One region of the Gracilibacillus sp. JCM 18860 genome, then DNA from elsewhere that is predicted to be linked to it. Evidence: a T-box and tRNA genes for the amino acid it is inferred to sense, from the RefSeq annotation. Region 1 holds a T-box; the other holds one or more tRNA genes.

The links. The T-box of region 1 lies ahead of ileS (isoleucine--tRNA ligase). A T-box ahead of a tRNA ligase gene usually reads a tRNA of that ligase, here a tRNA-Ile.
Region 2: it encodes a tRNA-Ile, which carries the amino acid that the T-box ahead of ileS (isoleucine--tRNA ligase) is inferred to sense. The anticodon was not compared.

Annotation. Positions count from the first base shown of each region.
Region 1 is NZ_AP043868.1:203,666-211,013, reverse strand. Features, by position in the region: gene lspA (signal peptidase II) at 1-85, opposite strand, end outside; gene ileS (isoleucine--tRNA ligase) at 287-3,040, opposite strand; T-box leader at 3,115-3,340, opposite strand; gene ACZ5R4_RS01135 (DivIVA domain-containing protein) at 3,399-3,908, opposite strand; gene ACZ5R4_RS01130 (YlmH family RNA-binding protein) at 3,992-4,765, opposite strand; gene ACZ5R4_RS01125 (YggT family protein) at 4,775-5,044, opposite strand; gene ACZ5R4_RS01120 (cell division protein SepF) at 5,049-5,471, opposite strand; gene ACZ5R4_RS01115 (YggS family pyridoxal phosphate-dependent enzyme) at 5,488-6,168, opposite strand; gene pgeF (peptidoglycan editing factor PgeF) at 6,200-7,003, opposite strand; gene ACZ5R4_RS01105 (YlmC/YmxH family sporulation protein) at 7,108-7,348, opposite strand, start outside.
Region 2 is NZ_AP043868.1:655,225-662,572, reverse strand. Features, by position in the region: gene ACZ5R4_RS03530 (hypothetical protein) at 91-477, shown strand; gene ispG (flavodoxin-dependent (E)-4-hydroxy-3-methylbut-2-enyl-diphosphate synthase) at 515-1,618, opposite strand; gene ACZ5R4_RS03520 (NfeD family protein) at 1,842-2,471, shown strand; gene ACZ5R4_RS03515 (Na/Pi cotransporter family protein) at 2,774-4,387, shown strand; tRNA gene ACZ5R4_RS03510 (tRNA-Asn) at 4,532-4,606, shown strand; tRNA gene ACZ5R4_RS03505 (tRNA-Met) at 4,608-4,684, shown strand; tRNA gene ACZ5R4_RS03500 (tRNA-His) at 4,700-4,775, shown strand; tRNA gene ACZ5R4_RS03495 (tRNA-Ile) at 4,798-4,874, shown strand; tRNA gene ACZ5R4_RS03490 (tRNA-Ser) at 4,886-4,978, shown strand; tRNA gene ACZ5R4_RS03485 (tRNA-Phe) at 5,024-5,099, shown strand; gene sodA (superoxide dismutase SodA) at 5,282-5,893, shown strand; gene ACZ5R4_RS03475 (MFS transporter) at 6,147-7,348, shown strand, end outside.

The sequences.
Region 1 (7,348 bases):
CACCTAATTCCATATTTTTTACTACCAATAATTTTGTTAACTGATCTAATAATATGACGACAAATGCCACGAGATAAACCCACATAGCTTTAACCTCCAACTTTCCTTCAATTTAATACTCAACACTAAAAATTATTATATCATGTTCTTATTAAATATAATAATTAGAATGGAATCAAGGCTTTCACCCACTTTATCTAATAACTTACCTTTTTCCTCCTATTCCGCATACTTCGCCAATAAAAAACCAACTACCTTTTTGTCATGGTAGTTGGTTTTTCCATCTTTATGCTTCTGTGTAATGTTCGTTAACAACAGATGCACATCTAGCGCAAAGTGTCGGATGGTCATTGTTTTCACCGACGGAATCAGAAACAACCCAACAACGTTCACATGTTTCTCCTTGATGCTTCATAATTTTCACTGTAACAAATTCATAAGCTTTACCATCCGTTAATTCATCGACAATTTGAACTTCAGAAACGATTAACAGCTGATGCAAAAATGGAATATTTTGTAGAATTGCAGCTGTTTCTTCACTGTTCGGTTGGATAATAACTGAAGCTTCCAATGATTTTCCTATTACTTTTTCAGAACGCGCCTCTTCCAATGCTTTAAGAATATCATCCCTCACTTTCATAAAGCTATCCCATTTTTTCTCTAATCGAGCTGCATTACTTAGATCTCTTGTTTTTGGCATTTCACATAACTGGACATATTCTTCTTGGACATCCGGAATAAAAGACCAAACCTCTTCCATTGTATGTGTTAAGATTGGTGTTAAAAGCTTTACTAATGAAGTAACTATTTCATAATACACTGTCTGAATACTTCTTCTTCTCGGATGATCCTCTGCTTCAATATAGAGAATATCTTTTGCAAAATCTAGATAGAATGAGCTCAATTCAATACTACAAAAATTATGGATGGTTTGATAAACTGTTGAAAAATCATAATTCTCATAGGCATTTAATGATTTATCTATTACTTTTTGGAGCTTCAATAGCATAAATTGATCGATTTCTTCTAACTTATCATCCGCCACTTTGTGTTCTAAACGGAAATCAGCTAAATTTCCTAATAAAAAGCGGAAGGTATTACGAATTTTTCGATATCCCTCAGATGTTTGTTTAATAATTTCATCAGAGATTCGTACGTCTGCTTGATAATCAACAGAGGCAACCCATAAACGTAGAATATCTGCACCATATTGCTTCATAATCTTCGCTGGGACTACTACATTCCCAACTGATTTACTCATTTTTCTTCCTTGTCCATCAAGAGCAAATCCATGACTAATTACTGTTTCGTAAGGGGCTTTCCCCGTCACCGCAACTGCTGTTGAGATAGAAGAATTAAACCAGCCACGGTATTGGTCAGAACCTTCTAAATACACATCCGCAGGTCGTTGTAATGCCTCTCTTTCCTCAAGAACACCTTCATGGGAAGAGCCTGAATCAAACCAAACATCCATAATGTCGGTTTCCTTCGTGAAAGTACCATTTGGACTATGTTCAGAAGTAAATCCGTCTGGTAACAGATCTTTTGCTTCCCATTCAAACCAAACGTTGGATCCGTGTTCTCTAAACAAATTAGCAACATGAGCAATCGTTTCATCAGTGATAATCGGGGTTTTATCCTCACCATAGAATACAGGAATAGGAACGCCCCAAGTCCTTTGTCTTGAAATACACCAATCTTCTCGATCACGAACCATATTATACAAACGGGTTTCTCCCCAATTAGGTATCCAGTTAATTCGATTAATTTCAGTTAAGATATCTTCGCGAAAATCTTTAATTGATGCAAACCATTGATTCGTTGCACGAAAAATCGTTGGTTTCTTTGTGCGCCAATCATGTGGATAGGAGTGTGTAATAAACTCCATTTTTAATAAGGCATCAGTCTCTGTTAATTTTTCTGTTACCACTTTATTTGCTTGGTCATAGAATAGTCCTTCAAATCCAGGCGCTTCATCTGTGAAATAACCTTTTTCGTCTACTGGACATAGAACATCTAATCCATATCTTCTTCCGACAATAAAGTCATCCTCACCGTGTCCAGGTGCCGTATGAACAAGTCCTGTACCGCTTTCGGTTGTAACATGATCGCCAAGAATAATTAGTGAATCTCTATCATAGATAGGGTGTTTGGCGACAATGTTTTCTGCTTCTGTCCCTTTAAATGTTTGGATAACCTCAGCATCTTTCCATTCTAAGGTTTCATTCACTTGGCCTAGCATGTCATGAGCAATAATAAATTTTTGGTTTGCCGTTTTTATTACTGCATACTCTAAATCTGGATGTAGGGAAATAGCTAGGTTTGCTGGAATAGTCCATGGTGTTGTTGTCCAAATAATAAATTTCTCATCACCATCTAATAAATCTTTGCCATCCTTTACATCAAAGGCAACGTAAATAGATGCTGAACGTTTATCTTGGTATTCGATCTCTGCTTCTGCAAGGGCAGATTCAGAAGATGGGGACCAGTAAACTGGCTTTAGTCCTTTATAGATATAGCCTTTTTTCGCCATTTCTCCAAACACTTTAATTTGTGCAGCCTCATAGGACTTATTCAGTGTAATATATGGATTCTCCCAATCCCCTCTTACACCTAGCTGTTTAAATTGAACCCGTTGATTATCTACCTGTTTTAATGCATATTCCGCACATTTTTGGCGAAATTCGGCAATGGTCATCTTTTTTCGATTCACTTTCTTTTTGGCTAATGCTTGCTCAATAGGCAGGCCATGTGTATCCCATCCGGGTACGTAAGGTGCATGGTATCCAGCCATCGACTTATACTTGACGATAAAGTCCTTTAAGATTTTATTTAAAGCATGGCCCATATGGATATCGCCATTTGCATATGGCGGTCCATCATGAAGAATAAACAATGGATTACCTTTTGTTTTTGCTTGGACTTTTTCATATAGCTTTTCTTCATCCCATTGCTCTTGCATTTTAGGCTCTTTGTTTGGAAGATTTCCGCGCATCGGAAAATCTGTTTTAGGCATATTTAACGTTTGTTTATATTCCACTATATTTCCTCCTTTTTCTGTCATCCCTAAACGATTCGTATCCTTCATTAGATTAAAAAAGCTCCTCACATCCCAAAAGGGACGAGAGGAGCTCGCGGTACCACCCTAATAGATAATTTCCAGTAAATTATCCACTTTCTATTCGTAACGTGAATCAATCGACTATCCCTACACATCCAATTACTTCAGGATAGCAACTCATGGGTGATCTTCTATTGATACGCTATATTAGGCTCCCACCATCCCTAACTCGCTATGAATAACCTGTTATCAATATACTGTCCCAATCGCTGTATTTATAATGGATATTAATGCATAAATTATAGAGAATTTCAGATAAAACGTCAAGTATGATTTCTTAATTATTGGCTTCTTCCGCCTTTTCTAATTCCTCATTCTCTAATTCAACTTTAAATAAGCCATCCCAATCATCATTGTCAATCAAATCAAGCTGTGCTTCTACCATCATTCTTAACCTTGTGCGGAAAACCTTTGCTTGTTTTTTTAATTCTTCTACTTCAAGTGCAATCGCTCTTGATTTATGTAAAGCTTCATTAATAATTCTATCAGCATTTTTCTCTGCTTCTTTTATGATTAATTTTGATTCTTTTTTAGCATTTTCCTTCACTTCTTCTGCAGTTTCTTGGGCAACTAGAATAGATTTATTTAAAGTTGTCTCGATATTAGAGAAATGTTTTAGTTTTTCTTCTAATTGTTCAACTTTCTCCTTATACTCTTTCTTTTCTTTAATCACTGCCTCATAATCCTTAATAATTTGGTCTAAGAATTCATTGACATCATCTTCATCGTACCCACGGAACCCTCTGGTAAATTCTTTATTATGAATATCCAATGGTGTTAATGGCACACCGGCCACCTCCTTCATTCAAGTCAGTACTTTTAACTATAGTACCATACATATTTGACAAAAACACAAAAAATCCTGCATTTTTATAATAATTTTTCGAAAGTGATTCTTAATTTGTCCTTTTTTGTTTTTCCTTGTATTTCTGTTAGCCTCGTTCTACCTTTTCCGCGCACCGATACCATATCCCTCTCCTCTAAAAAATAGGATGGCTGTTCGATTTTTTGAAAATTGACCTTTACCCATCCTTTTTTAATGAGGTCAAGGGCTTGTTGACGTGATACTTGGTACATTTCCTTTATCAATACGTCTAGGCGTAAAGAAGCACAAGTAGTCGTTTTTTCCACCCAATTGTCGCTATTAACCATTCGGTCTGACAGTGAAATCGGCTCAAATTGAACACTAGCTTTTTTTATCGAGGTAATGTTTGATAAAAGATATGTCGAAATATCTTTGGAGACAAGTATTTGGATTTCACCATGATGGATCTTAATGTCTCCTATTTTTTTTCGTTCAATGCCTGAAGAAAGAAAAGCACCGAGAACATCTGGGTGCTCGATTTTCACAAATTTAATTGGATAGCTTGCCCGAAGTAATTCTGTTTCAAATGATTCTTCTCCCAGCTCTTCATAGTATGGGGCTAATATTGCTCGTTTTCTTTCGGCGTGCTCCCATGCACCAAAAAACGCCAGCTGAAGTGTATCATCATTGCCAATTATTGATTGAAATATCCACTGTTCTCGTGGGTGCAGAAAATCTGTCAGTCGTGGAATGAAGCTTCTGTTGATCTCATCTTTCCAAGACATTACCTGATCAACGAAAGGTGCTTCCTCCTGTCTAAAATGTTGATAAATATCCATCTCCATCACCTAATATAAAATACTCATAAATAAATAAGCCAATCCTTGTCTCGCAAAGTGAAGTACAAAAAGTGCTACAATTGGAGAAATATCAATCATTCCGCCAATCGGAGGAATAATTTTTCGAAACGGCTCTAGGTATGGCTCTACAATTTTTGCTAATACCTGTCCGATGGAGGAATCTCTTGCCCCAGGGAACCAAGACATTAAGATATAAATAATAATCGCATAAGTATAAATCTCCATGGCGATATCTATTGTTCTAAACAACCAAAACATTAAATTACCACCTTTGCTCTGGATCTACATCTTCCATTATTTCCGTGATACTACCAGTTATTTCAATATTCTCAGGCGTACAAAGGAAGGTCTGTGACCCTAATTTTTTTATTTGGCCTGACACGGCATAAACAGCACCACTCATAAAATCGATTATCTGTCTTGCCTGACCTGTATCAACTCGCTGTAAATTAATCACAACAGAACGTCTATTCACAACATGCTCCGCAATATCTTGAACCTCATCGTACGAACGTGGTTCACACAATACCATTTTTGCGCTTGGTTGAACGGATTTTAAGCTAACAACATTTTTCTTGGAGCGTCTTTCCTTTTGTTCTTCATCTGATTCTTCCATTTCTTCTTCGATGATTTCATATTCTTCATCTAGTCCAAATAAGTTTTTGAATTTCCCCTTCATTCCCACCGTGCATCACCTCGTTTCAGTTATCATATGGTCCAACTAATTCAGAGCCTATTCTAATATGGGTAGCGCCTTCTTCAATTGCAATCATATAATCATTACTCATCCCCATAGACAAAAAGGAGCATGGGGCATGCTGCCAATTATTCGCCATGATCTTATCACGTAAAAGTCTCAGCTCTCGAAAGGTATTTCGAATAAGTGCTTCGTCCTCCGTAAATGGTGCCATTGTCATTAATCCAACGACTTGAATATGAGGATAACTTGCAAGTTTTTCGATAAAAGGAATAACTTCATCCTTGGTTAAACCGTGTTTAGACGTTTCACCGCTTATGTTTACTTGAACAAAACAAGGCGTTTGTTTAGATGCCCTTTTATTAATTTCTTTTGCAAGAGATTGACGATCAAGTGAATGAATGAAGTCTACTTTATCGATGATATCCTTTACTTTACGTGATTGTAATGACCCAATAAAATGCCAGTGTACATCTTGTTCCAACTCTGCTTGTTTTTCTAATAATCCTTCTAAACGATTTTCACCAAGATTTGTAATTCCAGCTGCGAACGTTTCTTTTGCCCTATCTATTGTAACATACTTCGTTACACCGATTATCGTAATATCGTTAGGGCTTCGATCCACACGATCACATGCTTGTTCGATTTTTGTTCGGATGCCTGCCAAATTTTCTACTACCTTCATTTGTCAAAACTCTCCCTCTGTCATTTATGCTTTATCTATTTTGTGATGTGATAAAACCAATCATTCTGCCTGTCTTATTATCGTCTCTTCGGTGAGAGAAGAATTGCGAGTCATGAGCTGTACAATATTTGGAAACATATATATTGGATGATTGGATTCCCGCTTCTATTAGTTGGGCATAGTTAAGTTCTTTTAAATTTAGGAAATAGCTCGAATCTAATCTAGAATATACACTGCTGTATGTATCTGGCACGTGTTTAATTACTTGCTCACTTACTTCATAGCATTGCCCACATATGCTTGGACCAATCACTACCTCGATCTCTTCTAATGGAATAGATTGGTTTTGAAATGCTTGAATTGTTTTTGCTGCAATATTTCCGACAGTACCTTTCCACCCAGCATGAGATATTGCAAAGGTTAAATTCTTTTTTGCTAAAAAAAACAGAGGTACACAGTCTGCAAACAATGCAGCAATTAAAATATTTGATTTATTCGTGATTAATCCATCCGTATTTCGTATAGCATCATTAAGTTTGTAGCTTCCTTTACCACAGTCAGAATCATCGACCACTTCCACATTGTTTCCATGTATTTGGTCGGCCAAAACCCAGCTATTAAGAGGCACATTTAGCTCTTTTGCTAAGATTTCTCTGTTTCTCAATACATATGCCGGATTATCATCTACGTGAAAACCAAAATTAAAGCTATTGTATGGACTTTCACTAACTCCACCATTTCTGGTTGAAAATCCTGCTAAAATATTAAATTTCTGTCTCCAATGATCTATATATAAAATATTATTATTTTTTCCAAGAAAAAATGGCTCTTTCATCGTAATCCTCCTATTTTTCATCATTTTACCACATTTTCTGAAAACATAACAATTTCATGTACATTACGAAGAGGAAAACGAATCAGACGCATGAATCAAGCAAGCTACTCCTTCACTCGGATCTGATTTGGTTCGTGGAAGGTATAGTTATCTTTTTTAACTAAAATAACATCTTGCCCTATTTTCATTACATTTTCCCAAGGGATGATAATTTCTCTTGATTCTCCAAAAACACCAAAAACTTTTGATTTTGTTGCGACAACTAAATTCGTTATACGCCCAATTTCAACATTAATTTCTATATCCGTTAAATTTCCTATTTTTGTTCCATCCTCTATAAACACG
Region 2 (7,348 bases), 450 kb from region 1:
TTCCAAAGCGTAGAAATTACCAAGTAAATCATCAAGGAATAAAGACATACTAAAGAATGTACCTCTAACTTATGAAGAGGAGGGTTGAGTATGTCAAATCATGATGATCAAAATAGAACTGACGGTGTGGATAAACAGTCCAAGCAATTTGCTGAAACGGATGAACTATATGCTGCAAACAAGGACTACAGTCGTGAGGCAGAAGCTTCGCAAGAACTTACAGCTAACGAGTTTAACCGAGCTGTTGAGACAGAACAAGGAACTAGTATGCAGACAGATGTGAATACAGTTTATGGATGGATTGGATTGATCTTATCGATCGCTTCATTCTTCGTTTGGCCATTACTAATGGCTATTGGGGGGATCGTATTAGGCTTCATCTCCAAAAAACAAGGAGCAGATACACTAGGAAATAGTGCTATTGTTATTTCCATTATTTCCTTGTTACTGTCCTTGATATTTGTACCATTATTTTAAATGAAAAAAGCTAGCCCATTTTGAAGGGCTAGCTTACTTATACTTCCTGTGTTTCCGTTTTTTGTTTTTCAAAATACTCTTCTGCGATTTTATCGACTTCTTTCTTTAATTCCTCTACCATTGTTTCTTCAGGGACTTTTCGAATGATTTCTCCATGACGGAATAGTAATCCTTCTCCTCGAGCACCTGCAATACCAATATCTGCTTCTCTTGCTTCACCAGGACCGTTAACAGCACAGCCAAGCACGGCAACTTTAATTGGGGCTTTAATCGTGGAAATATATTCTTCCACCTCATTGGCAATTTTGATTAGGTCAATTTCTATTCTTCCACACGTAGGACAAGAAATTAGTGTTGCCGCATTGGAAGCAAGACCAAATGTTTTTAGCAATTCTCTTGCTACTTTTACCTCTTGTACGGGGTCTGCACTTAACGAAATTCGCATCGTACTACCGATTCCTTTACTAAGAATGGCACCCATTCCTGCTGCACTTTTGATACTCCCAGCAAATAAAGTACCTGACTCAGTAATACCTAGGTGAAGTGGATAGGAGATTACTTCTGCAGCCTTTTCGTATGCTTCAATCGCTAGGCTTACATCAGAAGCCTTGAGTGAGACAACAATATCATGAAAATCTAGGTCTTCTAATATTTTAATATGGTGTAATGCACTTTCTACCATACCATCAGCAGTAGGATAGCCGTATTTTTCGAGTATATGACGTTCTAATGAACCTGCATTGACACCTATACGAATCGGAATGCCTTTCGCTTTTGCCGCATTGACAACTGCCTCTACTTTGTCTCGTTTCCCAATATTACCTGGATTAATTCTAATCTTATCAGCTCCACCTTCTATTGCTTTAAGAGCTAGCTTATAATTAAAATGTATATCAACCACTAATGGGATGTTAATTCTTTTTTTTATTTCTGGAATGGCATTGGCAGCACGCTCATCAGGACATGCTACACGAACGATTTGACAACCTGCATCTTCTAGTCTTTTTATTTCTTCAACGGTTGCTTCAACGTCATGTGTTTTGGTTGTAGTCATAGACTGAATGACTACCTCGTTTTTTCCACCTACCATTACGTTGCCAATTTTCACAGGTCGTGTATCCTTACGATGTGTTAAAGCCATAAATAAAATCGCTCCTTTATATTTCCACGTAAATAATCTAATTACTGTACCAACTTCCATTATAAAGGTTAACCTAGTAAATGAGAAGTGTAACACATTCAAATTTGCAAATTATTGAAACCTTTTCCTAGTAGGATCGTATTTTATATTTAAGAGCATACAATTCAGTTCTAATCATTCGAATCATTTGATAAGATAAAGAAAAGCCGAGAGGTGAGTAGCCATGTTTGATTTTAATGCAGATTGGATAAGTTTTGTTATCTGTGGTTTAGCTACCCTGTTTCTAGTTGGGGAAATATTAGTCAATGTAAAAGGGATTTTTGCCATTCTTGGCCTTGGTTTTATTACAGTATATTTTTCTTCTTTTTTAGATCCTAGTATGTTTTTTATTATGATTGCTATTTATTTAATTGGTATGTTATTCATCGTAATCGATGGCAAAATACTGAATGATGGAACTTTAGCTGTCATAGGATTGGTCTGTATGGTGATATCTGTAGGGATGACAGCACCTAATTGGGTAGCGGGACTGTACGCTGTATTAGGGGTTTTTATAGGAGGAGCTGCTTCTTTACTATTTCTTAAGGTATTTAAGAAGCGGAAGATGTGGACGAAAATTACACTCTATGATCAATTAACAGATGAAGCAGGATATTCAAGTGTTAATCAAAGCTACAAATTATTAGTAGGGAAGGAAGGAAAAGCTATTACAGATATGAGGCCTACAGGGACCATCCGTATCGGAGAAAACGACTATAGTGCAGTCACACAAGGGAAGTGGCTGGAGAAAGATACCCGAATTGTGGTGGTGTCTGTAGATGGTACAAGAATATTAGTAAAAGGAAAAGTCTGATAATTCAGGCTTTTTTGTTTTTAAAATTTATATTTTTTTAGAAAATCCAATAGTTGCTAATTTTAAAATAAAAAATTCATATTAATTAAATAGGATTATTGTTATAATATGAATGAATTGTTAAGAGAGTGTAAATTTTTATTAAAGACCTTTACAAATCATTCATGAAAACTTAATATTAAATTCGTATGTGCTTTGCGAAAAATGTCTTACTATGTCAAAGAGATGAGCATACATAAGGACAAAACGACGAATTTGCTTTTATGAAGGGATGAAAACTGTTGGATTTAAATGTACAAGTTATGATTTTTGAATTTATTGGCGGTTTAGGTATTTTCCTTTTAGGTATTAAATATATGGGGGAAGGGCTTCAAAAATCCGCTGGTGACAGATTACGTACCATACTTGATAAGTTTACAAGCAATCCGTTTATGGGTGTACTTGCCGGGATGATTGTGACTGTGTTGATTCAATCAAGCTCCGGAACGACCGTCCTAACGGTTGGGTTAGTAAATGCAGGATTTATGACACTAAGACAATCCATTGGTGTAATTATGGGTGCTAATATTGGGACAACGATTACAGCATTTATTATAGGATTTGATATTGGCGCATATGCATTACCTATTTTAGGTATTGGTGCATTTTTATTATTTTTCTTTAAAGAGAAACGAATTACCAATATTGGTTTAACCATTTTCGGATTTGGTGCCTTGTTTTTTGGTTTAGAGTTAATGAGCTCTGGACTTAAACCATTACGAGATTTACAAGCATTTCACGATTTAACCGTAAGTATGTCTAATAATCCAATACTTGGCGCTGTCATTGGGACTGTGTTTACCATTGCTGTTCAAAGCTCAAGTGCAACCATTGGAATACTACAAAGCTTGATGCTTGAGGATGCTATCCAATTAAAGGCTGCTTTACCGGTACTATTTGGTGATAACATCGGGACAACGATTACAGCAGTTTTAGCATCGATTGGAGCAACTATTGCGGCTAAACGTGCTGCATTAACACATGTAATCTTTAATGTAATTGGAGCAACGATTGTCATTACATTTATTCATTTTTATACGATTATGATGGAGCATATCCAGGCAGCATTAGAACTGAATCCTGCCATGACGATCGCTTTTGCACATGGAATCTTTAATGTGCTGAATACTATTATTCAATTTCCATTTATCGGATTATTGGCTCTGATCGTGACAAAGATTATTCCAGGAAAAGATACCGAAGTCGAATATAAAGCAAAGCATTTAGATCCAATTTTTATTCAACAATCGCCATCTGTTGCACTAGACCAAGCTAAATTCGAAGTCATTCGAATGGGTGAATATGCAATAAGAGGACTAGAAGAGACAAGCTCCTTTTTAAATACGAAAAATAGCAAAAATGCTGATATGGCGCAACAATTGGAAGGTGCGTTAAATAATCTAGACCGGGAAATCACAGCCTATTTAGTTCAATTGTCGGGGTCGACCCTATCAGACATAGAAAAGACCGATCACTCTGCATTAATTAATGCCGTTCGGGATATTGAACGCATAGGTGATCATTATGAGAATATTATTGAGTTGATTAATTACAAAATGTCGAATAAGGTAGATATTACAGAGCAAGGCATGATAGATTTAAATGAAATGTTCGATCTAACCATTATAACGGTAAAGGAAGCTATTAAAGCATTAGAGCAAATGGATAGGGAAGCTGCTTTATCCGTTGTACAGAAAGAAAATGAAATTGATAAAATGGAAAGAAGATACCGTAAAAAGCATATTATTCGTCTGAATGAGGGAGTTTGTACAGGAGCAGCAGGAATTGTATTTGCAGATATTATTAGTAATTTAGAGCGAATAGGAGACCATGCTGTGAACATTGCCGATGAAGTGCTTGGTGGCAAACATAATTAATCTTTTCGGGGTAACAAGCTTAGAAAAATGCTTGTTATCCCGAAATCCTTCTTCTTTAAATAAAAAAGTTCAAAAAAAGTATTGACGTTATATTTTTTATATGGTAAATTATTAAATGTCGCTTCAGTAAATACATAATTTTAATCCACAGTAGCTCAGTGGTAGAGCTATCGGCTGTTAACCGATCGGTCGTAGGTTCGAATCCTACCTGTGGAGCCATGGCGGTGTAGCTCAGCTGGCTAGAGCGTACGGTTCATACCCGTGAGGTCGGGGGTTCGATTCCCTCCGCCGCTACCAATTTCTTAGACGATGGCGGTCGTGGTGAAGTGGTTAACACATCGGATTGTGGTTCCGACATGCGTGGGTTCGATCCCCACCGGTCGCCCCATCATTATATATTTAGAGAAGAAGGACCCTTAGCTCAGTTGGTTAGAGCTATCGGCTCATAACCGATCGGTCGCAGGTTCGAATCCTGCAGGGTCCACCATATTTTTACACGGAGGAATACCCAAGTCCGGCTGAAGGGATCGGTCTTGAAAACCGACAGGGGCTTCACGGCCCGCGGGGGTTCGAATCCCTCTTCCTCCGCCATTTATACATAACTAGGACAGTGTCTAAAAACAGAATAAAAAAATTGGCTCGGTAGCTCAGTCGGTAGAGCAACGGACTGAAAATCCGTGTGTCGGCGGTTCGATTCCGTCCCGAGCCACCATTCTCAACAAGCGAACGTTAAAGCTTGTTTTTTTATTTATTATAAAATTAATTTCACTTGATGGAAAACCTTTCATACTATAGTGAATAAATGCTAATTATTTGCAATCTATTCTGACTATTTGATAATATTTGAATTGGAGAGGTTAGGAACCTTCAAACTAAAAAATAGGAGGAATAAACATGGCAAATTTTACTTTACCAGATTTACCTTATGCATATGATGCACTCGAGCCACATATTGATAAGGAAACAATGAACATTCATCACACTAAACATCACAACACTTATGTTACGAAATTAAACGCTGCACTAGAAGGTCATGATGATTTAGCAAATAAATCAATCGAGGACATTTTAGCAAATCTTGATGCAGTACCTGAAAATATTCGTACAGCAGTTCGTAATAATGGTGGCGGACATGCCAACCACAGTTTATTCTGGACATTGCTATCAGCAAATGGTGGTGGTGAGCCAACTGGGGAATTAGCTGACAAAATTAACGAAGCATTTGGTAGCTTTGACAAGTTCAAAGAGGAATTTGCAAATGCTGCAGCTGGACGATTCGGCTCAGGCTGGGCTTGGCTAGTAGTTGACAATGGTAACTTAGCTATTACAAGTACACCAAATCAAGATACTCCTATTTCTGAAGGGAAAACACCAATTCTAGGTCTTGATGTATGGGAACATGCTTATTACCTAAAATATCAAAATAAACGTCCTGATTACATTGCAGCGTTCTGGAATGTAGTAGATTGGGATAAAGTTGCAAGCTTATATAATGAAGCAAAATAAAAAAAGGAAAAGAAGTGCTCATCGTAGCACTTCTTTTTTGCTTGCAAATTTTTTACAGGAAGTAAAGCGACGAAGCATAAATTTTGAAATTCAGAGTATTAGAAAAGCTAACGAAAATAGCTCGAATGCGAGTTTTTCTAATAGGCGCAAAATTACTTCTTCACCCCTTGATCGGTTTCTAACTTTATTTTCGTATATCTCATTTAAACTGGAAAAGACTATAGATTATAGGCTTTAAATGAGGTGTAAGAAAATGCAGTTATTTCCAAGTAAAAAACCTTCCATACCAGTAAGTAGAGATTTAAAGATATTACTGATTATCGGTGGTTTATACGCACTTTCCACTTTTATCTCCAACACATTTGTCAATGTGTTCTTATGGAAGCAATCAGGAGACTATATGGATATTGCCACCTATAACCTTTTTATTTATTTGCTACAACCAATCTCCTTTTTTGTCGCTGGCAAGTGTGTGAAGCATGTAGATCGGACACTGATTATTCGAATAGGTGTAATCTTTTTGTCCATTTTTTACATGGTGGTACTCCTTCTAGGAGAAAAAGCCGTTAATTATACTTATATGCTTGGCGCTATATTAGGAATTGGCTACGGCTTTTATTGGTTAGCTTACAATGTGTTAACCTTCGAGGTAACAGAACCAGAAACACGAGACTTATTTAATGGGATACTTGGATCCTTACAATCCTTTGGTGGAATGGTCGGACCCTTACTTGCTGGCTATATCATCACACTGATGGATAATTTCAAAGGATATAGCACGATTTTCTTTTTATCTTTTTTTCTTTTCTTTTTAGCGATTGTTTGTTCGTTTTATCTAAAGAAAAGAACAGCAACAGGTCGTTTCTTTATCCGCGAGGTTTTCAAAGAAAGGAAGCATAATACGAATTGGCGTAGTGTGCTATTCGCCCACCTTACACAGGGATCAAGAGAAGGATTGTTTATTTTTATTATTACAATTTGGGTGTATATTGAAACAAATAGTGAGCTTTCGCTTGGTCTTTTCAATTTTTTGATCTCCCTTTGTTCCTTTATTAGCTATTACTTTGTCTCAAAGATGGTTAGCAGCAAAAAAAGAAAAGCAGCCATTTTCTATGGTGGTCTAGCTTTATATTTAGCCGTGTTACTTTTTGTGTTCCCAACCAGCTATGTCACCATTCTTCTCTATGGCGTCATCATAGGGGTCAGTTTTCCATTATTTAATGTCCCATTTGTTTCTCTCACGTACGATATAATCGGAAAATCTAAAAATGCTGGAAATTGGAGAGTAGAATATATTATTATTCGTGAGGTGTTCATTAATATTGGAAGAGTGCTTGCGATTATTGTCTTTATTGTGAGTGTCTCCTTTTTAGATCCAATCTTCATTATTCCAGTATTAATGCTTGTCTTTGGTGGCGGTAATTTCCTTTCCTATTTCTTTATCAGAAAAACATC